DNA from 4 places in the Azospira restricta genome. Region 1 is predicted to be linked to each of the others. Evidence: predicted binding sites of a transcription regulator. Region 1 holds the regulator's gene; each other region holds the start of a gene.
The links. The regulator sigma-54, encoded in region 1, starts transcription at its own class of promoters, with help from an activator protein. The targets are predictions, from matches to a motif close to TGGCACGCTTNCTGCTNA.
Positions count from the first base shown of each region.

Region 1 (5,597 bases):
CGAACTCGACCTGCCGCTGTGGCGCATCGGCCGTACCGTCGCCAGCGGCGAGCGACCGGTCGCCGATGTCCGCCTGCTCGACGCCGACGGCCAGCCGCTGCCCGTCACCCACAAGGGATTCGATCACTTTGCTTAAGAAATCGACGCCGCCGCCGCCGTCCTTCCTGTTCCGCCACCCGGCGCACCTGATCGCCTGCGGCTTCGGCAGCGGCCTCTCGCCATGGGCGCCGGGCACCATCGGCACGCTCTTCGCGCTCTTTTCGTACCCGCTGCTCCGGCCGTGGTTCGACGACCTCGGCTTCGCGCTGTTCCTCGTCACCTGCTACCTGTTCGGCATCGTCGCCTGCAACACCACCGGCAAGGCGCTGGGCGAGGCCGACCACGGCAGCATCGTCTGGGACGAGGTGGTGCCCTTCTGGTTCGTCCTCTTCCTGGCACCGGCAGGCTGGCTGTGGTGGATCGTCGCCTTCTTCCTGTTCCGCTTCTTCGACATCGTCAAGCCGCCGCCGGCGTGCAATTTCGACCGCATCAAGAACGGCTTCGGCGTCATGACCGACGACGTCTTCGCCGCCGCCTACACCGTGCTGTGCCTGGCGCTGCTGAAGTTCATCCTGACCTGATGGACGGAGAACTCGACCGCCTCGCCGCCGCCGTCGGTGCCCGCCTGCTGGAGCGCGGCGAAGTCCTCGCCACCGCCGAATCCTGCACCGGCGGCTGGGTGTCGCAGTGCGTGACGACCATCGCCGGCAGCTCGGCCTGGTTCGATCGCGGCTTCGTCACCTACTCGAACGAGGCCAAGGTCGACATGCTCGGGGTGAGCCGGAAGACGCTGGTCCGCCATGGCGCGGTCAGCGAACCGGCGGCGATCGAAATGGCCCAGGGCGCGCTGCGGCACAGCCGGGCGCAGTGGGCGCTCGCCATCTCCGGCGTCGCCGGTCCCAGCGGCGGCTCGCCGGAAAAGCCGGTCGGCACCGTGTGCTTCGCCTGGGCCGGACCGGACGATCTGACCGCCAGCGAGACCTGCCACTTCCCCGGCGACCGCGCAGCAGTGCGCCGCGCTTCGGTCGCGCATGCGCTGCGCGGCCTGCTGGCACGCTTCGCGCCGATGCGTGCCTGAAGCGCTCGACAAGCACGAAATACTGTATATACTTACACTGTATGCAATCACAGTAAGCGCTGCATGGGGGCGTTTCGGCGCCGTGCGATAATCCGCGCAACCTCTGACAAGGACGAGAAATGGACGACAACAAGGCAAAGGCACTGGCCGCCGCACTGGCGCAAATCGAGAAGCAGTTCGGCAAGGGCTCGATCATGAAGATGGGCGAGGGCAGCGTCGAGCACGACATCCAGGTCGTCTCCACCGGCTCGCTCGGCCTCGACATCGCGCTCGGCATCGGCGGCCTGCCGCGCGGCCGCGTCGTCGAGATCTACGGCCCGGAATCGTCGGGCAAGACGACGCTGACGCTGCAGGTCGTCGCCGAAATGCAGAAGATGGGCGGCACCGCCGCCTTCATCGACGCCGAGCACGCGCTCGACCCGTCCTACGCGCAGAAGCTCGGCGTGAACCTGAACGACCTGCTGATCTCGCAGCCGGACACCGGCGAGCAGGCGCTGGAAATCGCCGACATGCTGGTCCGCTCGGGCGGCGTCGACGTGATCGTCATCGACTCGGTCGCCGCGCTCACCCCGCGCGCCGAGATCGAGGGCGAGATGGGCGACCAGATGGTCGGCCTGCACGCCCGCCTGATGAGCCAGGCGCTGCGCAAGCTCACCGCCAACATCAAGAAGACGAACACGCTGGTGATCTTCATCAACCAGATCCGGATGAAGATCGGCGTCATGTTCGGCTCGCCGGAGACCACCACCGGCGGCAACGCGCTCAAGTTCTACGCCTCGGTGCGCCTCGACATCCGCCGCATCGGCTCGATCAAGAAGGGCGACGAGGTGATCGGCAACGAAACCAAGGTCAAGGTGGTCAAGAACAAGGTCTCGCCGCCGTTCAAGGAGGCGATCTTCGACATCCTCTACGGCGAGGGCACCTCACGCGAGGGCGAGATCATCGAGCTCGGCGTCGCCCACAAGCTGGTCGACAAGTCCGGCGCCTGGTATGCCTACAAGGGCGAGAAGATCGGCCAGGGCAAGGACAACGCGCGCGAATTCCTGAAGGCCAACCCGGCGATCGCGCAGGAAATCGAAGCCCGCGTCCGCGAAGCCGTCGGCGTCGCCTCGCCGCGCCCGCTGGAGGCCGCCGAGGCCTGAGCGATGGACGAGCTGCGCCAGCGCGCGCTGCGCCTGCTGGCGCGGCGAGACCATGCGCGCGCCGAGCTCAGGAAGAAGCTGGCGCCGCACGCCGAATCCGAGGAAGCCCTCGACGCGCTGCTCGACGAGCTGGCCGGGCGCCGCCTGCTGTCCGACGCGCGCTACGCCGAGATGCGCGTCGCCGGCCGCAGCGCCCGCTACGGCAATGCCCGGCTGGCGCAGGAGCTGAAGCAGCAGGGCGTCGCCGGCGAAGTCGCCGACGAGGCGCTGGCCGCCGCCGGCGACGAGCTGGCGCGCGCGCAGGCGATTTGGCGGCGGAAGTTCGGTACACTCCCGGCTGATGCCGCCGAGCGGGCCAAGCAGACCCGCTACCTGATGCACCGGGGATTCGCCGGCGGCGTGATCCGCCGCGTGCTGCGCGGCGAAGGCAACGAACAGGAAGAAGAATAGCCATGCCGGACCAGCCGAAGAGCAAGCTCAGCGCCCACAACCTGAACAAGCGCTACAAGAAGCGCACCGTCGTGCACGACGTCTCCTTCGAGGTCGGCAGCGGCGAGGTGGTCGGCCTGCTCGGCCCGAACGGCGCCGGCAAGACCACCACCTTCTACATGATCGTCGGCCTGGTCGCTTCCGACGGCGGCGACGTCTACATCGACGACACCAAGATCACCCATCTCCCGATCCACCGCCGCGCGCAGATGGGCGTCTCCTACCTGCCGCAGGAGGCCTCGGTGTTCCGCAAGCTGAGCGTCACCGAGAACATCCAGGCCGTGCTTGAGCTGCAGGACCTGCCCAAGGAAGAAATCCTGCGCCGGCTGGAGGACCTGCTCGAAGAACTGCACATCACGCACATCCGCAACAACTCGGCCGCCTCGCTGTCCGGCGGCGAGCGCCGCCGCGTCGAGATCGCCCGCGCGCTGGCGACGCAGCCGCGCTTCATCCTGCTCGACGAGCCCTTCGCCGGCGTCGACCCGATCGCCGTGCTGGAAATCCAGAAGATCATCCGCTTCCTGAAGGAACGCAACATCGGCGTGCTGATCACCGACCACAACGTGCGCGAGACGCTGGGCATCTGCGACCGGGCCTACATCATCAACGAAGGCTCGGTACTTGCTTCGGGCCACCCGGACGAAATCATCTATAATGAAGACGTCCGAAAAGTCTATCTGGGCGAGAACTTCCGCCTCTGATCCGAAAACAGAAACAGCAACTCCGGCCGTCCCGCGCCGCGCATGAGACCCGCTCTCCAGCTCAAGCTCTCGCAGCACCTTGCGTTGACCCCGCAACTGCAGCAGTCGATCCGGCTGCTGCAGCTGTCGACGCTTGAGCTCAATCAGGAGCTGGAAAAGTTCCTGCTCGAGAACCCGCTGCTCGAGCGAGAGGATGAGGACAATTTCGTCCCGGCACCGTCGTCGAGCAGCACCAGCGAACGCGAGCCGGCCGCTGAGGCCGGCGGCGAAGGCGAGGCCGGCAGCAGCGACGAGGTTCGCCCGAACACCGACGACGAAGGCTGGCCCGGCGACGGCAGTCCGGGAACCGGCTCGTCCGGCAGCGGCGGCAGCGACGAGGACGGCGATTACCAGGACATCCAGGCGGCGACCACCTCGCTCTCCGACCACCTGATCTGGCAGCTCGGCCTGACGCCGCTGCCCGACCGCGACCGCATGCTGGTGCGCGTGCTGATCGAGGCCCTCGACGAGGACGGCTACCTGTCGCAGACGCTCGACGAACTGGCCGAGATCATGCCGCCCGAACTGGAGATCGAGCCCGAGGAACTGCAGATCGCGCTGAAGCACCTGCAGCACTTCGACCCGACCGGCGTCGGCGCGCGCAACGCGCAGGAATGCCTGTCGCTGCAGCTGACGGCGCTCCCCGCCGATCCCGTGCGCGACCTGGCGCTGGTCATCGTCCGCCAGCATCTGGAATTGCTCGCCGCCCGCGACTTCGCCCGCATCAAGAAGCTGGCCGGCTGCGACGACGACCTGCTGCGCGCCGCGCACGCACTGATCAAGGGCCTCAACCCGCGCCCCGGCGCCCAGTTCGCGCCGCTCGACGCACGCTACATCATCCCCGACGTGATCGTGAAGAAGGTGCGCAACCAGTGGCGGGCGAGCATCAACCCCGACGCCTACCCGCGCCTGCGCATCAACCGCCTCTACGCCGAGGTGCTCGCCGGCCAGCGCGGCTCGGGACTCTCCGGCCAGCTGCAGGAAGCGCGCTGGCTGATCAAGAACGTGCAGCAGCGCTTCGACACCATCCAGCGCGTGTCGCAGACGATCGTTGACCGCCAGCGCCAGTTCTTCGAACATGGCGAGGTAGCGATGCGGCCGCTGGTGCTGCGCGAGATTGCCGACATCCTCGGCCTGCACGAATCGACCGTATCGCGGGTAACGACGCAGAAATACATGGCCACCCCGCGCGGCATCTTCGAACTGAAATACTTCTTCGGCAGCCATGTCGCCACCGATACCGGCGGCGCCTGCTCGGCCACCGCGATCCGTGCGCTGATCAAGCAGCTGGTGGGTGCCGAAGATGCGAAAAAACCGCTATCTGACAGCCAGATAGCGGAAATCCTTGGCCAGCAGGGGATTGTCGTGGCGCGACGAACGATTGCAAAATATCGTGAAGCGCTGAACATCCCGCCGGTCAATCTACGCAAGAGCCTGTGAAAGGAGTCTCACCATGAACCTGCAGATCAGTGGACACCACCTCGAAGTGACGCCGGCGATCCGCGACTATGTGACGGGCAAACTCGAGCGCGTCACGCGCCACTTCGACCACGTGATCGACGTGAACGTGATCCTCACCGTGGAGAAGCTGAAGCAGAAGGCCGAAGTCACGGTGCACGTCCGTGGCAAGGACATCTTCGTCGAGGCCGACGACGGCGACCTGTACGCAGCGATCGACATCCTGGTCGACAAGCTCGACCGCCAGGTCCAGAAGTACAAGCAGAAGGTCCAGGATCATCATCGCAGCGACAAGGCAGCCGCCCGCACGCTGGCCGAATGAGATAATCGACGCTTCGCGGCCGTCGCCGGAAATCCGCTCCCCGCGACGGCCCTCCCGCAACCTTCCTTCCCGCCGCCTGAAAGCTCTCCCGCAGCATGAGCCTCATCGCCAACCTCCTGCCCGTCGAGAACATCCTTCTCGACCTCGATGCCGGCAGCAAGAAACGGGTCTTCGAGCAGGCCGGCCTGATTTTCGAGAACCACCACGGCATCGCCCGGGCGACCGTCTTCGACAGCCTGTTCGCGCGCGAAAAGCTCGGCTCGACCGGACTCGGCCAGGGCGTCGCCATCCCGCACGGCCGCATCAAGGGGCTGAAGGACGCCCGCGGC
Region 1 covers NZ_CP064781.1:585,292-590,888, forward strand. Annotated here, with positions in the region: gene thiL (thiamine-phosphate kinase) at 1-136, shown strand, start outside; gene IWH25_RS02775 (phosphatidylglycerophosphatase A family protein) at 129-620, shown strand; gene pncC (nicotinamide-nucleotide amidase) at 620-1,117, shown strand; gene recA (recombinase RecA) at 1,237-2,259, shown strand; gene recX (recombination regulator RecX) at 2,263-2,709, shown strand; gene lptB (LPS export ABC transporter ATP-binding protein) at 2,712-3,449, shown strand; gene IWH25_RS02800 (RNA polymerase factor sigma-54) at 3,492-4,928, shown strand; gene hpf (ribosome hibernation-promoting factor, HPF/YfiA family) at 4,942-5,268, shown strand; gene ptsN (PTS IIA-like nitrogen regulatory protein PtsN) at 5,364-5,597, shown strand, end outside.

Region 2 (5,597 bases), 730 kb from region 1:
CACCGGCAGCGCACTGCGCGCGGCCAGCTCGTCGGCCCAGAAATGCGCGGTGTTGCAAGGGATGGCGATGCAGCCGGCGCCGGCGCGACGCAGCACCGCGGCGCCCTGCAGCAGCCCCGCCAGCGGCGACGGGCCGTGGTGCAGGATGGCTTCGCTGCGGTCGGGAAGCTGCGGCACCGAGTAGACGACGACCGGAACGTGCTCCTGGTCGCGTGCGGCCGGGGTACGCTCGACCAGCTTGCGCAGGAAATCGGCCGTGGCCAGCGGTCCCATGCCGCCGAGGATGCCGACGATTTTTTCCATGATGCTTGCCCGAGGGTGACGAGGGACGCCCAGACTAGGTCGCAATGCACCACGGGCGGGCGTTCGATGCGCCTTTCGCCGGACCCGATGCGTTTTTCGCATGGGCGATCCCTCCCTTGGGCGGCGCTGCTTAGAGTCGGCGTGCCTTGTGCAAACCCCGATAGGAGAACCCCGATGAAAACCCTGCCGTCCCTGCTGGCCGCGATCGCGGTCGGCCTGCTGTCCCTGCCCGCCGGCGCCGCGCCGGATTCCCCGACGCTGACGAAGATCAAGGAGGCCGGCACGATCACCCTCGGCCACCGCGAATCGTCGATCCCGTTCTCGTACTACGACGACCGGCAGCAGGTGGTCGGCTATTCGCAGGACTTCATGAACGAGATCGTGCGCACGATCAAGGGCGAGCTGGGCCTGCCGAACCTGCAGGTCAAGCTGCTGCCGGTGACCTCGTCCAACCGCATCCCGCTGATGCAGAACGGGACCATCGACCTCGAGTGCGGGTCGACCACCAACACCGTCGAGCGCCAGCGCCAGGTCGGCTTTTCCAACCACCTCTTCCTCTACGGCATCCGCCTGATGGTGCGCAAGGATGCGGGCATCGGCGAGCTGGAAGACCTCAAGGGGAAGAACGTCGTCACCACCGCCGGCACCACCGCCGAGCGGCTGCTGCGCCAGATGAACGAGGAACGCAAGCTCGGCTTCAACCTGATCAGCGCCAAGGACCACGGCGAGGCCTTCCTGACGCTGGAGACCGGCCGTGCCGCCGCCTTCGTCATGGACGAGCCGCTGCTGCACGGCGAGAAGGCGAAGGCGAAGAAGGCCGACGACTGGGCGGTGGTCGGCCGCCCGCTGCAGTCGGAGAACTATGCCTGCATGCTGCCGAAGGGCGACGAGGCGTTCAAGCGCCTGGTCGACGGCACGATCGCGCGGCTGATGACCTCGGGCGAGGCGGAGAAGATCTATCACAAGTGGTTCATGAGCCCGCTGCCGCCGAAGGGAATCAACCTGGCCTATCCGCTGAGCGACGAGCTGCGCGCGCTGTACAAGCGGCCGCACGACCGGCTCTGAGCGGCCACCCGCCGGGGCGCCGGCGGGCGCGCGGCACCCCGGCCGTTCGGTTTTCCGAACGGCGTTCGGCGGGGCTGTTCGGAAAGTCGAACGGCCGCCGTCTCTGTTGCGTCGCAACAAGTGCGGTGAATCAGTTGCTTATAGGTGAATGGGTGCTTGGCACGGCTCGTGCTGTGAGGTAAGCGGCTCGAACCGATGCCGGAAACCACAAACCCAATCACGTCTGGAGACAACCACATGAAACTGCTGCCCTCCGTACTTGCCACCGCCGTTGCCGCCGCCGTTTTCGCCGCACCCGCCTTCGCGCAGGAAAGCGCGACGCTGAAGAAGATCAAGGACACCGGCTCGATCACCCTTGGCCACCGCGAATCGTCGATTCCGTTCTCGTACTACGACGACAAGCAGCAGGTCATCGGCTATGCCTACGAACTGCAGCGCAAGATCGTCGATGCGATCAAGGCCGAATTGAAGATGGACAAGATCGACGTCAAGATGATGCCGGTGACCTCGGCCAACCGCATCACGCTGGTGCAGAACGGCACCGTCGACATCGAGTGCGGCTCGACGACGAACAACACCGAGCGCCAGAAGCAGGTCGCCTTCTCCAACACCTTCTTCGTCATCGGCACCAAGCTGATGGCCAAGAAGGATGCGGGCATCAAGGACTTCCCGGACCTCGCCGGCAAGAACGTGGTGACCACCGCCGGCACCACCTCCGAGCGCCTGCTGCGCAAGATGAACGAAGACAAGCAGATGAAGATGAACATCATCTCGGCCAAGGACCACGGCGAATCCTTCCTGACGCTGGAAACCGGCCGCGCCGTCGCCTTCATGATGGACGACGCGCTGCTCTACGGCGAGATCGCCAAGGCCAAGAAGCCGGCCGACTGGGACGTGGTCGGCACCGCGCAGTCGAAGGAAGCCTACGGCTGCATGCTGCGCAAGGACGACGCCGGCTTCAAGAAGGTCGTCGACGCCGCGATCGCCAAGGTGCAGACCTCGGGCGAAGCCGACAAGATCTACGCCAAGTGGTTCATGAACCCGATCCCGCCGAAGGGCCTGAACCTCAACATGCCGATGTCGGCGGAGATGAAGGAACTGCACAAGGCCCCGAACGACAAGGCCTACGAATAACGATAACGAGCACATGCCGCCGGCCGCCGCGGCCGGCGGCCGCCGATCCCACACCTGACAAAGGATTTTCATGCTGAATCGCTTTCTTTCCCGCTGCCTGCTGATCGCAGCCAGCGTCGTCGTGCTGCCGGCCTTCGCCGGCAAGCCGAACGTCGTCATCCTCGCCACCGGCGGCACGATCGCCGGCGCCGGCGCCGATGCCGCGAAGAGCGCCACCTACCAGGCGGCCAAGGTGCCGGTCGACAAGCTGATCGCCGGCATCCCGGCGCTCGCCGACGTCGCCCAGGTGCGCGGCGAGCAGGTCTTCCAGATCGCCTCCGAGAGCTTCACCAACGAACACCTGCTGACCCTCGGCAAGCGCGTCTCGGCGCTGGTGAAGCAGGCCGACGTCGACGGCATCGTCGTCACCCACGGCACCGACACGCTGGAGGAGACCGCCTACTTCCTCAACCTGGTCGTCAAGAGCGACAAGCCGATCGTGCTGGTCGGCTCGATGCGCCCGGGCACCGCGATGTCGGCCGACGGCACGCTGAACCTGTTCAACGCGGTGAACGTCGCCGCCAGCAAGGACGCCCGCGGCAAGGGCGTGCTCGTGGCGATGAACGACGAGCTGAACAGCGGCCGCGACGTGTCGAAGATGGTCAACATCAAGACCGAGGCCTTCAAGAGCCCGTGGGGCCCGCTGGGCATGGTTGTCGAAGGGAAGAACTACTGGTTCCGCCTGCCGGCCAAGCGGCATACGGTGAACTCGGAGTTCGACATCGACCAGATCGACGCGCTGGCGCCGGTCGAGATCGCCTACGGCCACGGCAACGTCGGCGACACCGCCTACCGTGCGTTCGCCGCCAAGGGCGCCAAGGCGATCATCCACACCGGCACCGGCAACGGCTCGGTCAGCAACCGCGTCGTGCCGGCGCTGCGCGAACTGCGCGGCCAGGGCGTGCATATCATCCGCTCGTCGCACGTCAATGCCGGCGGCTTCGTGCTGCGCAACGCCGAGCAGCCGGACGATCAGTACGACTGGGTGGTGGCGCACGACCTGAACCCGCAGAAGGCCCGCATCCTGGCGGCGGTGGCGCTGACCCGGACGCAGGACAGCAAGGAGCTGCAGCGCATCTTCTGGGAATACTGAGCGGATGTCGCGCCCGGGCGGGAGTTTCCGCCCGGGCAATTACAAGAACGGGGATGTAATCAATGAGTTACCAATGGAACTGGGGCGTCTTCCTGCAGCCCTCCGCGAGCGGTGACGACACCTATCTCGGCTGGTTGTTCACCGGCCTGAAATGGACCGTCACACTGTCGCTGTCGGCCTGGGTGATCGCCCTCATCGTCGGCTCCATCTTCGGCGTGCTGCGCACGGTGCCGAACCGCTGGCTGTCCGGGTTCGCCACCTGCTACGTCGAGGCCTTCCGCAACGTGCCGCTGCTGGTGCAGCTTTTCTCGTGGTACTTCGTGCTGCCCGAGCTGCTGCCGGCCGCGCTCGGCACCGCCTTCAAGCAGAGCAACCCGCTGTGGCAGCAGTTCTTCGCGGCGATGCTGTGCCTCGGCCTGTTCACCTCGGCGCGCGTCGCCGAGCAGGTGCGTTCCGGCATCAACTCGCTGCCGCGCGGACAGCGGGCCGCCGGCCTGGCGATGGGCTTCACGCTGCCGCAGACCTACCGCTACGTGCTGCTGCCGATGTCCTACCGCATCATCCTGCCGCCGCTGACCTCCGAGTTCCTGAACATCTTCAAGAACTCCGCGGTGGCCACCACCATCGGCCTGATCGAGCTCTCCCGCCAGGCGCAGCAGCTGGTCGACTACACCGCGCAGCCGTACGAGGCCTTCATCGCGGTGACGGTGATGTACCTGTTGATCAACGTGACGGTGATGTTCCTGATGCGTCGCCTCGAAAACAAAGTCCGCATCCCGGGCTTCATCGGAGGCAAGTGAGCCATGTACGATTTTGACTGGACCTCCATTCCCGGCGCGATCCCGCTGCTCGCCAAGGGCATGCTGATCACGCTGGAAGTGACGATCACCGCGATCGTCGTCGGCATCGTCTGGGGCACGCTGCTGGCGATCGCCCGCCTCGGCCACAACGTCGTGCTCGCCAAGCTCGCCGCCGGCTACGTCAACTTGTTCCGCTCGGTGCCGCTGGTGATGGTCATCCTGTGGTTCTACCTGATCGTGCCGCAGGGCCTGAAGGCGATCTTCGGCGACGACATCGGCGACATCCGGCTGACCTCGGCGCTGGTCGCCTTCGCGCTGTTCGAGGCCGCCTACTACTCGGAGATCATCCGCGCCGGCATCCAGAGCGTGTCCAAGGGACAGGTCTCGGCCGGCCTCGCGCTCGGCTTCACGCCGGCGCAGACGATGCGCCTGGTGGTGCTGCCGCAGGCCTTCCGCAACATGACGCCGCTCTTGCTGACGCAGGCCATCATCCTCTTCCAGGATACCTCTCTGGTGTATGTGATCGGCCTCTCCGACTTCTTCGGCACCGCCTACAAGGTCGGCGACCGCGACGGCCGCCTGGTCGAGTTGCTGCTCTTCGCCGGCGTCATCTATTTCGTTATCTGCTTCTCCGCCTCGCTGCTGGTGAAGCGTCTGCAAGCGAGGTTCGCCAAATGATCGAAATCAAGAATGTTTCCAAGTGGTACGGCCAGTTCCAGGTCCTCACCGACTGCACGACGTCGGTGCAGAAGGGTGAGGTGATCGTCGTCTGCGGCCCGTCGGGTTCCGGCAAGTCGACGCTGATCAAGTGCGTCAATGCGCTGGAGCCCTTCCAGGCTGGCGACATCGTCGTCAACGGCACCTCGCTCAGCGACCCCAAGACCAACCTCAACAACCTGCGCTCGCACGTCGGCATGGTCTTCCAGAACTTCGAGCTGTTCCCGCACATGACGGTCACGCAGAACCTGACCATCGCGCAGGAGAAGGTGCTTGGCCGCTCGAAGGACGAGGCGCGCGAGAAGGGATTGAAGTTCCTCGACCGCGTCGGCCTGAAGGCCCACGCCGAGAAGTTCCCCGGCCAGCTTTCCGGCGGCCAGCAGCAGCGCGTGGCGATCGCCCGCGCGCTGGCGATGGACCCGATCTGCATGCTGTTCGACGAGCCG
Region 2 covers NZ_CP064781.1:3,831,177-3,836,773, reverse strand. Annotated here, with positions in the region: gene cuyB (cysteate racemase) at 1-303, opposite strand, end outside; gene IWH25_RS18210 (glutamate/aspartate ABC transporter substrate-binding protein) at 478-1,368, shown strand; gene IWH25_RS18205 (glutamate/aspartate ABC transporter substrate-binding protein) at 1,606-2,502, shown strand; gene IWH25_RS18200 (asparaginase) at 2,573-3,634, shown strand; gene IWH25_RS18195 (amino acid ABC transporter permease) at 3,697-4,434, shown strand; gene gltK (glutamate/aspartate ABC transporter permease GltK) at 4,438-5,112, shown strand; gene IWH25_RS18185 (amino acid ABC transporter ATP-binding protein) at 5,109-5,597, shown strand, end outside.
Region 2: IWH25_RS18205 (glutamate/aspartate ABC transporter substrate-binding protein) is a predicted target of sigma-54. The motif match lies at 1,526-1,543, and genes of this name have one in related genera.

Region 3 (5,597 bases), 1.3 Mb from region 1:
TTCACGATGTGATCCTTGCGCGGGTTTTCAAGGGAAGTAACGGCATCATCGGCAAAAACTTTAGCAGAAAGTGCTGCATTTCCTTCCGGTCGGGATTCTAGCCCGAGCCGGGGTGTCGCGGTGCGGCGTCAGGGCGCACCCCAAGGGCACTTCTTCGCAGAGCGCGAAGCGCTCTGCTCAGGGCGTACCCCAGGAGTACTTCCTCGCGATGCGCAGCGCGCATCGCTCAGGGCGCACCCCAAGAGTACTTCTTCGCAGAGCGCAAAGCGCTCTGCTCAGGGCGCGATCTCGATGATGCCGCCGGGGCGCGCGATGCCGCTGACCGTCTGCCCGCTGGCCGTGCGGGCGCGGGCGACCTGGCCGTCGGCGGCGTTGTTGAGCGCCTTGCCTTCGTTGCTGACGGCGAAGCCGGGGCCCTTCGAGATCAGGCGCACGTCCTGCCCCTGCTGGACGACGAAGGGCGCGATCAGCATGTCGCTGCGCAGCGGCTGGCCGCCGCCGAGGCCGTTCTTCAGGGTCTTGCCGACCGCCTGCTCGCGCTCGGTGAGGATGCCCGTCGGCAGCGCCGTCAGGTCGCCGCTGCGCAGCGCGAGGTCGCCGGCGTCGAGCGGCTGGCCGGGGTTGAGGGCGCGGGCGGTGACCACGTAGTTGCCGCTGACGCGGACCTGAACCGGCACGTAGACCGTCCAGCTGGCCGGGCCGAGGCAGCGCACGCCGACCGTCGCCTTGCCCCACAGCCGCGTGCCCGGCGGCGTAAACGGCTCGTGCGCGGAGCAGGGCGCGAGCTGGGTGCGTGGGTCGAGCTGGCCGACGCTGACGTCCACCTTGCCGGGCAGGCCCCGCGTCTGTGTCTGCAGGTACTGCTCGACGGTGGCGGCGAGCAGTTCGCGCGCTGTCGCCGGCGGGCTGGTCAGCGTCGCCGTGGCGGCGAGCAGCGCGGCGGCGATGAGGAGGCGGGGTCCGTTCATGGCCCGTATTCTGCCTGATGCGCCGCTGCCGCGGAACCGGCAGGACTCGGCAATTATTGCCGGAGCGCCGCGTCGGCAAGGCTGCCGGCAGGCCGAAACAGGGGCTGTGGACGCTTGGCATGCTTTTCGCTGTAAGGCTGGCAGCTTACGCAAACGGAGTCCCGGCATGGCCACCAAACTCGACGATCTGCTGTCCTACCAGCATCAGGCGCTCAGCCTGCGTGCGCACCGGCAGCAGATCCTGGCGGCGAACATCGCCAACGCCGACACACCGAACTACAAGGCGCGCGACATCGACTTCACCGCCGCGCTGAAGAACGCGATGGCCGGCCGCAGCGATGGCCTCGAGCTGGCGCGCACCGCGCCCGGCCACCTCGCCGGCGGCGCCGGTGCCGGACCGGCACCGCTGCTCTATCGCAAGAACACGCAGTCGGCGGTCGACGGCAACACCGTCGACATGGACGTCGAGCGCTCGCAGTTCGCCGAGAACGCGGTCCACTACGAGGCCGGCATCACCTTCATCACCGGCCGCCTGAAGACGATGCTGTCGGCCATCCAGGGTAACCAGTAATCATGAGCGTCTTCAACGTCTTCCATATCGCCGGCAGTGCGCTGACGGCGCAGGCGGCGCGCCTCAACGCGGTTGCCTCGAACATGGCCAACGCCGACAGCGTCGCCGGCGCCGACGGCAAGCCGTACCGCGCCAAGCAGGTGGTGTTCGAGGCGACGCCGATGGGCAACGCCGGCGCGCAGGGCGTGCGCGTGCGCCAGGTGGTCGAGGACGCGTCGCCGGCGCGCATGGTCTACGACCCGCGCAACCCGGCGGCGAACGAACAGGGCTATGTCGCGATGTCGAACGTGAATGCGGTCGAGGAGATGGTCAACATGATCTCCGCGTCGCGTTCCTACCAGACCAACGCCGACGTGATGAATACCGCCAAGACGCTGCTGCTGCGCACGCTGTCGCTTGGCCAGTAAAAGGAGCTAGACCATGGCAACCGTGAATTCGACCACCAACTCCGGCAGCGACGTCTTCGCCGCGCTCGGCGCGAGCACGAAGAAGAGCGGCGGCAGCCAGGCGGACCAGATCCAGGACCGCTTCCTGACGCTGCTGGTGACGCAGCTGAAGAACCAGGATCCGCTGAATCCGATGGACAACGCGCAGATGACCAGCCAGCTGGCACAGATCAACACCATCAGCGGCATCGAGAAGCTGAACACGACGCTGAGCCAGATGCTCGGCGTCTACAACGAAGGGCAGGCGATGCAGGCGGCCGGCATGGTCGGCAAATATGTGCTGGTCGCCGGCAATTCCTTGCCGCTCGCCGGCGGCCAGGCGATCGGTGGCGCCACGCTGGCCGGCCCGGCCGACCAGGTCACGATCAGCATCTACGATTCGGCCGGCAACCTGGTGCAGTCGCAGAAGCTCGGTGCCGCCGAGGCCGGCAACCTGAACTTCACCTGGGACGGCAAGAAGAGCGACGGCAGCAAGGCGGCGGACGGCACCTACACCTTCAAGGTCGCCGCGGTGCGCGGCAACGACAAGGTCGAGGCGAGCGCGCTGCAGCTTGGCATGGTTAATGCTGTCGTTCGCAGCAAGGACGGATTCCTCCTTGACCTCGGGCCGCAGGGCACGATGGCGTTCAAGGACGTGCAGCAGATTCTCTAAGGCAGGAGACAGGACATGGCATTCCAGCAAGGTTTGAGCGGCCTCAACAGTTCGTCGAAGGCGCTCGACGTGATCAGCAACAACGTCGCCAACTCCGGCACGGTCGGCTTCAAGGCCGCCGGCGCGCACTTCGGCGACGTCTATGCCGCGTCGCTGACCGGCGCCGGCGCGTCGCAGATCGGCATCGGCACCAGCCTCACCGCGGTCGTCCAGCAATTCACGCAGGGCAACATCACCACCACCAACAACCCGCTCGATGTCTCGATCAACGGCGGCGGCTTTTTCCGGATGAGCCAGAACGGCGCGATCACCTTCACCCGCAACGGCCAGTTCCATTTGGACAAGAGCGGCTTCATCGTGAACGACGCCAACCTGCGTCTGACCGGCTACGCCGCCGACGGCTCCGGCCTGATCGTGCCGTCGACGCCGGTCGAGCTGCAGCTGTCGTCGGCCGACCAGCCGCCGGTCGCCACCGGCGCCAGCGTCGGCGCCTTCCAGGGCGTGCGCGGCAACCTCAATCTCGACTCGCGCGAGACTGTGCCGAGCACCGCCTGGACGTCGGGGCCGGCGGTTGCGGCAGCGCCGGCGACGACGCTGTGGTCGCCGAACCCGGCGAGCTACAACTACTCGACCGCGCTCTCGGTCTACGACACCCTCGGCAACGCGCACACGCTGACCTACTACTTCGTGAAGACGGCGACCTCCGGCCAGTGGCAGGTCTACGCCAACGTCGATGGCACCACCAACCAGACGGTCAACCTCGGCGCCGGCGCCGGCAACCCGGCGACTCTGCAGTTCAATTCGAGCGGGGTGCTGCAGACGGCGATGCCGCTGTCGATCAGCATCGACCTCAACGGCGTCGTGCAGGCCACCGGCAGCACCAACAATGCGGGCAGTCCGCTGGCCTTCAACGTCGACTTCACCGGCAGCACGCAGTTCGGTTCGCCCTTCGGTACCAACCGCCTGGAGCAGGACGGCTACACCTCGGGTCGCCTGTCCGGCCTCACCGTCGGCGCCGACGGTGTCATCCAGGGGCGCTACAGCAACGGCCAGGCACGCAACCTCGGGCAGATCGTCCTCGCCAACTTCACCAACCCGAACGGGTTGATCAACCTTGGCGGCAACGTCTGGTCGGAAAGCTCGGTCTCCGGCTCGCCGACGGTCGGCGCGCCGAACTCGGGCAGTCTGGGCGTATTGCAGTCGGCGGCGATCGAGGAGTCGAACGTCGACCTCACCGCCGAACTGGTCAACATGATCACGCAGCAGCGCAACTACCAGGCCAACGCGCAGTCGATCAAGACGCAGGACTCGATCATGCAGACGCTGGTCAACCTGCGCTGATCCTGAGCTAGACGACACGGGCGAGGAACATGGATCGGCTGATCTACACGGCGATGAGCGGCGCCAAGCAGGCCTTCCTGCAGCAGGCCGGCGTCGCCAACAACCTCGCCAACGCGGCGAGCACAGGCTACCGCGCGGTGGAGCACAAGTTCCGCGCGGTGCAGGTGCAGGGCGGCGAGCTGCCGACGCGCGCGTTCACGGTGAATGCCTCGGTCGCCGACACCTTCGACCAGGGGCCGCTGATGGCCACCGGCCGCCCGCTCGACGTCGCCGTGCAGGGCGCCGGCTGGATCGCCGTCGAAACCCCGGACGGCGGCGAGGCCTATACGCGCAACGGCGCGCTGCAGGTCAATGCCGCCGGCCAGCTGCAGACCGCGAACGGCATGAACGTGCTCGGCGACGGCGGCCCGATCGCGATCCCGCCCGACAACCGCATCAGCATCGCGCCCGACGGCACGGTGTCGGTGGTGCCGCTGTTCGGCACGCCGAACAACTCCAACCCGGTCGGCCGCATCAAGCTCGTCAATCCGCCGGAGAACGAGTTGGCGCGCGGCGCCGACGGCCTGTTCCGGCTGCGCAGCGGGCAGCCCGCGGACGTCGATGCCAACGTCAAGCTGGCGCCGGCGACGCTCGAAGGCAGCAACGTGAACAGCGTCGATGCGATGGTCAACCTGATCTCGCTTTCACGCCAGTTCGAAATGCAGGTGAAGATGCTGCAGACGGCGGACGCCAACGCCCGCTCCGCGGCGCAGATCCTGACGATGAACCGATGAGGAACCCTGAATGATCCGCTCCCTCTGGATCGCGCGCACCGGCCTCGATGCGCAGCAGACGCAGCTCGACGTGATCGCCAACAACCTGGCGAACGTCTCCACCAACGGCTTCAAGCGCGGCCGCGCGGTGTTCGAGGATCTGCTCTACCAGACGCTGCGGCAGCCGGGCGCGCAGTCCTCGCAGCAGACGCAGATCCCGTCGGGCCTGCAGCTCGGCACCGGCGTGCGGCCGGTGACGACGGCGCGCATCCACACCCAGGGCAACCTGCAGCAGACCGGCAACGGCCTCGACATCGGCATCAACGGCGCCGGCTTCTTCCAGATCACGCTGCCCGACGGCACCATCGCCTACACCCGCGACGGCTCGTTCCAGAAGGACAACCAGGGGCAGATCGTCAATTCCAACGGCTATCCGCTGCAGCCGGCGGTGACCATTCCCGCCGACGCGCTGACGCTGACGATCTCCAGCGACGGCGTGGTCAGCGTGACGCAGCCGGGCAACGCCGCGGCGACGCAGGTCGGCACCATCCAGGTGGCGACCTTCATCAACCCGGGCGGCCTGCAGAGCATCGGCGAGAACCTCTACCTGGAAACCGCCGCCAGCGGCGCGCCGACGCCGAACACGCCGGGCCTCAACGGCGCCGGCGTGCTCAACCAGTTCTACGTCGAGACCTCGAACGTGAACGTCGCCGAGGAGCTGGTGTCGATGATCCAGACGCAGCGCGCCTACGAGCTGAACTCGAAGGTGGTGTCGACCTCCGACCAGATGCTCGGCCGGCTGACGCAACTCTGAGGAAGGAGTCGCGTGATGATCAACCGCACCCTGACTGCCCTGCTGGCGCTGCT
Region 3 covers NZ_CP064781.1:1,839,945-1,845,541, forward strand. Annotated here, with positions in the region: gene flgM (flagellar biosynthesis anti-sigma factor FlgM) at 1-5, opposite strand, end outside; gene flgA (flagellar basal body P-ring formation chaperone FlgA) at 276-968, opposite strand; gene flgB (flagellar basal body rod protein FlgB) at 1,135-1,539, shown strand; gene flgC (flagellar basal body rod protein FlgC) at 1,542-1,946, shown strand; gene IWH25_RS09065 (flagellar hook assembly protein FlgD) at 1,960-2,637, shown strand; gene flgE (flagellar hook protein FlgE) at 2,653-3,978, shown strand; gene flgF (flagellar basal-body rod protein FlgF) at 4,008-4,751, shown strand; gene flgG (flagellar basal-body rod protein FlgG) at 4,762-5,544, shown strand; gene IWH25_RS09085 (flagellar basal body L-ring protein FlgH) at 5,560-5,597, shown strand, end outside.
Region 3: flgB (flagellar basal body rod protein FlgB) is a predicted target of sigma-54. The motif match lies at 1,084-1,101, and genes of this name have one in related genera.

Region 4 (5,597 bases), 1.3 Mb from region 1:
CGACCTGATCGTGAATGGCGCACTCGAGGAGAAGTTCGAGCAGTTCTACCGCGGCATCTACCGCCGCTCGAAGCTGGCGCAGGATGTCTACGAGGCGGAAAACTTCTTCCCGCATTTCGGCGACGGCGGCTGCTGGCTGTTCTTCACCGCCGCGCCGGTGCGCGACCTCGCCGGCAACATCGTCGGCGCGATCGAGACGCTGCAGGACGTGACCGACCGCCACAAGGCGGAGGATGCGCTGCGCCGGCACCAGGAGGACCTCGAGCGGACTATCGCCGAGCGCACCGCCGAGCTGGCCGACGCCAACCGGCGCATGGCCGAGGACATCGCCATGCGCGAGCGGGCCGAAGCCGAGCTGCTGCGGCGCTACGCCGAGGTGACCCGGCTCAACATCGAGCTGTCGCAGGCCAAGGAGCAGCTGACGCAGTCCGAGAAGATGGCCTCGATCGGCCAGCTGGCGGCGGGGGTGGCGCACGAGATCAACAACCCGATCGGCTACGTCCATTCCAACATCGGCTCGCTCGAGTCCTTCCTCGCCGACCTGTTCCGCATCCTCGACGCCTACGAGGCGCTGGCGCAGGCGGTGCCGGACAACGAGCGGGCGCTGGCGGCGAAGGCGCTGCGCAGCGAGCTCGACCTCGACTTCCTCAAGGAGGACATCCCGGCGCTGCTGAAGGAGTCGAAGGAGGGGATCACGCGCGTCAAGAAGATCGTCCAGGACCTGAAGGACTTCTCGCACGTCGACAGCTCGCAGGAATGGCAGTGGGCGAACCTGCACCACGGCCTCGACTCGACGCTCAACATCGTGAACAACGAGATCAAGTACAAGGCCGACGTGATCAAGGAATACGGCGTCCTGCCCGAGGTCGAGTGCCTGCCGTCGCAGCTCAACCAGGTGTTCATGAACCTGCTGGTCAATGCCGCGCACGCGATGGGCGCGGAACGCGGTAGGATTACCGTGCGCACGGGCGCCGCCGACGGCAAGGTCTGGGTCGAGATCGTCGACACCGGCTGCGGCATGTCGCCGGAGGTCCGCCAGCGCATCTTCGATCCGTTCTTTACCACCAAACCGATCGGCAAGGGGACCGGTCTCGGCCTGTCGCTGTCCTACGGCATCGTCCAGAAGCACCACGGCACGATCGACGTCGACAGCGAGCCCGGGCGCGGCTCCACCTTCCGCATCACGCTCCCCGTCGAACAGCCGAAACCCGAAACCGCACCATGAACCTTCCCGCCGCCACTTCCGACCTGGTCGACGCCGCCGCCGCCGAGCGGCCGTGGCGCCTGCTCTGCGTCGACGACGAGCCGAACATCCTCTCTTCGCTGCGCCGCCTGCTGCGCTCCAGCGGCTACCAGGTGACGCTGGCCAACAGCGGCGCCGAGGGGCTGGAGGCGCTGGCCAAGGAGGAGGCCGACCTGGTCATCTCCGACATGCGCATGCCGGTGATGGACGGCGCGCAGTTCCTCGACCAGGTCCGCCAGCGCTGGCCGGACACCGTGCGCATCCTGCTCACCGGCTACGCCGACATCGCCTCCACCGTCGCCGCGATCAACCGCGGCGAGATCTTCCGCTACATCGCCAAGCCGTGGGACGACGAGGAGGTACTGCAGACCATCCGCAAGGCGCTCGAACGCAAGGCGCTGGAGCGCGAGAAGGCGCGCCTGGAAGCGCTCACCGTGCGCCAGAACGAGGAGCTGAAGGCGCTCAACCAGTCGCTCGAGGAGAAGGTGCAGGCGCGCACGCAGGAACTGGCGCTGGCCAACGAGAAGCTGAAGGGCAGCTTCCTCACCTCGGTGAAGGTCTTCGCCAACCTGATCGAGCTGCGCGAAGGCGCGCTCGCCGGCCATTCCCGCCGCGTCGCCGACCTCGCGCGCAAGATCGCCGCGAAGATGGGGCTCGCCGGGCGCGACCTGCAGGACGTCTTCCTCGCCGGCCTGCTGCACGACATCGGCAAGATCGGCCTGCCCGACAGCCTGCTGGCGAAGCCGGTCACGCACATGAGCGGCGACGACCTCGGCGCCTACCGCAAGCACACGATCAAGGGCGAGCAGTCGCTGATGGCGCTCGACGAGCTGCGCGGCGCCGCCGCGCTGCTGCGCTCGCACCACGAGCGCTTCGACGGCCAAGGCTTCCCCGACGGCCTGTCCGGTCTCGCCATCCCGCTCGGCGCGCGCATCCTGGCGCTGGCCAACGACTACGACGGGCTGCAGATCGGCATCATCTCGCCGCGCCGGCTGAACCCGGAGGAGGCCAAGAAACTGATCGTCGACGGCCGCGGCAAGCGCTACGACCCGCAGGTGGTCGATGCCTTCCTGTCGATCTTCGGCAGCGTCGAGCCCGAGCCCGGCGGCGGCGTGCTGGTGCCGCTCGCCGACCTGCAGCCGGGCATGGTGCTGGCGCGCGACCTGGTCACCCGCGACGGCGTGCTGCTGCTGGCCGCCGACTACCTGCTCGACGAGCGCCTGATCCGGCAGATCCAGGACTACGCCCGCGCCGAAGGCGGCCTGCACGGCCTGCATATCCGCACCGACAAGCGCTGAGTCCGGCCGCCCGGGGGCGCGCGGTCGGCGGCGCACGCGGCTGCGCAGATCGTGCCGGCTGATGACGTCGGCAAGGTTTTTGCCGCCGTCCGGCGATTTTTGACCGAACTCAAGGAATTCCCGGGCGCGGCGACCAACACTGCGGGCATGAAACGCTGCCCGGAACTCCAGGATCTCTCGCGCGAACACCACACCGCGCTCGCGCTCGTGGTGCGCCTCAAGCGTGCCGCCGCCAGCGGCGACGAGGCGCAGGTCGAGGCGGCCTGCCGCCGCACCTGCGAAGTCTTTGCCGGCGAGCTGCTGCCGCACTTCCACGTCGAGGAACGCGACCTGTTGCCGGCGCTCGAGGCCGCCGGCGCCAGCGCCGTCGTCGCGCGCACGCTGCTCGAGCACCGCGCGCTGCAGCGGCTGGTGCGCGAGCTCGAGCTGCCCGACCCGGACGTGTTGCTGCGCTTCGCCGAGCTGATGTCCGCGCACGTGCGCTTCGAGGAGCGCGAGCTGTTCGAGGTCGCCGAAGACCTGCTCGGCCGCGAGGCGCTCGCACGCCTGCTGGGCCATCCCGGCCACTGATCCCCGCCGCACCGTTCCCGTTCGTCGCTGCCGTTTTCCACGCCAACAGCGTGCGCATGCACCGTTCTGTTGCACTGCAATAGTGCAATCTGCATATTTAGCACAGCGTGATGCAACGAGCCAAGCGCTTGTTTCTTTGATCTAAATCCATTGTTTTTGATATGTGGCACGGTGGTTGCGATGTGCACTGCATCGCAACCCCACACTGAGAGGAAAACACCATGGACAAGAAGATCGACATCGTCAGTCGCCGCGGCTTCGTCAAGGCGGCCGCCGGCGCGGCATTGATGGGCATGTTCCCCGGCCTCAACGCGGGCGTCTGGGCGCAGGGCTCGGATGCGCCGGAGAAGCCCGAGGTCAAGATCGGCTTCATCCCGCTGACCGACTGCGCGTCGGTGGTGATGGCCGCGGCCAAGGGCTTCGACAAGAAGTACGGCCTCAAGATCGTGCCGACCAAGGAGGCGAGCTGGGCCAGCGTGCGCGACAAGCTCGTGAACGGCGAACTCGACGCCGCGCACGTGCTCTACGGCCTGATCTACGGCGTGCATCTGGGCATCGGCGGGCCGAAGAAGGACATGTCGGTGCTGATGTCGCTGAACAACAACGGCCAGGCGATCACGCTCGCCAACAAGCTGAAGGACCTCGGTGTCACCGACGGTGCCGGGCTGAAGAAGCTGATCACCGCGAAGCCCGGCGAATATACCTTCGCGCAGACCTTCCCGACCGGCACGCATGCGATGTGGCTGTACTACTGGCTGGCGGCGCACGACATCAACCCGTTCAAGGACGTGAAGACGATCACGGTGCCTCCGCCGCAGATGGTCGCCAACATGCGCGTCGGCAACATGGACGGCTTCTGCGTCGGTGAGCCGTGGAACAACCGCGCGATCATGGACAAGATCGGCTTCACCGCGGTCACCTCGCAGGACATCTGGACCGACCACCCGGAGAAGGTGCTCGGCACCACCGCCGAGTTCGTCGCCAAGTATCCGAAGACGGCGATCGCGATGATGTGCGCGATCATCGAGGCCGGCCGCTGGATCGACGCCTCGCTCGCCAACCGCCGCGAGACGGCGGAGACGATCGCGCAGAAGGCCTACGTCAACACCGACATGGACGTCATCCTCGAACGCATGCTCGGCCGCTACTCGAACGGCCTCGGCAAGAGCTGGGACGACAAGAACCACATGAAGTTCTTCAACGACGGCGCGGTGAACTACCCGTACCTGTCCGACGGCATGTGGTTCCTGACGCAGCACAAGCGCTGGGGGCTGTTGAAGGACGACCCGGACTACCTCGGCGTGGCGAAGAAGGTGAACCAGGTCGAACTCTACAAGCAGGCCGCCGCCCGCGTCGGCGTCAGCGTGCCGAAGAGCGACATGCGCACGAGCAAGTTCATCGACGGCGTCGTCTGGGACGGCAAGGACCCGAAGAAGTACGCCGGCGGTTTCAAGGTCAAGGTTTGAGGAAGGAAGCATCATGAGTGCAATTACTTTCGACAAGGCGGCCGGCTTGGCCGCCGCCGTACCGGCGGCCGCGGAAGCGGTCGCGGCACCGGTCGCCAAGGTGGCGCCCGCCGCCGGCGACAGCGCAGCGCCGGCGTCGGCGCCGAAATCCGCCGGCCGCGCCGGCGAGTGGCTGAAGGCCGTCGCCCGCGCCGTGCTGCCGCCGGTGATCGGCATCGCCGTGATGATCGGCATCTGGTACCTGGCCACGCTCAAGGCCGGCGGCAGCCTGCCCGGGCCGGTGCAGACCTGGGAGGCAGCGGTCAAGCTGTTCGCCGATCCGTTCTACTCGAACGGTCCGAACGACCAGGGCATCGGCTGGAACGTGCTCTCCTCGCTGCAGCGCGTCGGCATCGGTTTCGGCATCGCGGCGGCGATCGGCATCCCGCTCGGTTTCATGCTCGGCCGCTTCGCCACGCTCTCCAGCATGGTGAACCCGATCATCAGCCTGCTGCGGCCGGTGTCGCCGCTGGCCTGGCTGCCGATCGGCCTGCTCGTGTTCAAGAAGGCCGACCCGGCGGCGACGTGGACCATCTTCATCTGCTCGATCTGGCCGATGATCCTCAACACCGCGCAGGGCGTCACCCGCGTGCCCTCGGACTACATGAACGTCGCCCGCGTGCTCAACCTCTCGGAGTGGAAGATCTTCACCAAGATCCTGTTCCCGGCCGTGCTGCCGTACATGCTGACCGGCATCCGCCTGTCGATCGGTACCGCCTGGCTGGTCATCGTCGCCGCGGAAATGCTCACCGGCGGCGTCGGCATCGGCTTCTGGGTGTGGGACGAGTGGAACAACCTCAAGGTCGAGCACATCATCATCGCCATCTTCGTCATCGGCATCGTCGGCCTCATGCTCGAACAGGCGCTGATCGCGATCGCCAAGCGCTTCTCCTACGAATGAACGGACAAGGAGCCCGATCATGAAAAAATTCGTACAAGTCGAAAGCGTCGGCATGCGCTTCGACACCAAGAAGGGGCCGT
Region 4 covers NZ_CP064781.1:1,928,646-1,934,242, forward strand. Annotated here, with positions in the region: gene IWH25_RS09460 (ATP-binding protein) at 1-1,225, shown strand, start outside; gene nosR (response regulator c-di-GMP phosphodiesterase, NosR family) at 1,222-2,541, shown strand; gene IWH25_RS09470 (hemerythrin domain-containing protein) at 2,689-3,111, shown strand; gene IWH25_RS09475 (CmpA/NrtA family ABC transporter substrate-binding protein) at 3,333-4,577, shown strand; gene ntrB (nitrate ABC transporter permease) at 4,591-5,517, shown strand; gene IWH25_RS09485 (ABC transporter ATP-binding protein) at 5,537-5,597, shown strand, end outside.
Region 4: IWH25_RS09475 (CmpA/NrtA family ABC transporter substrate-binding protein) is a predicted target of sigma-54. The motif match lies at 3,276-3,293, and genes of this name have one in related genera.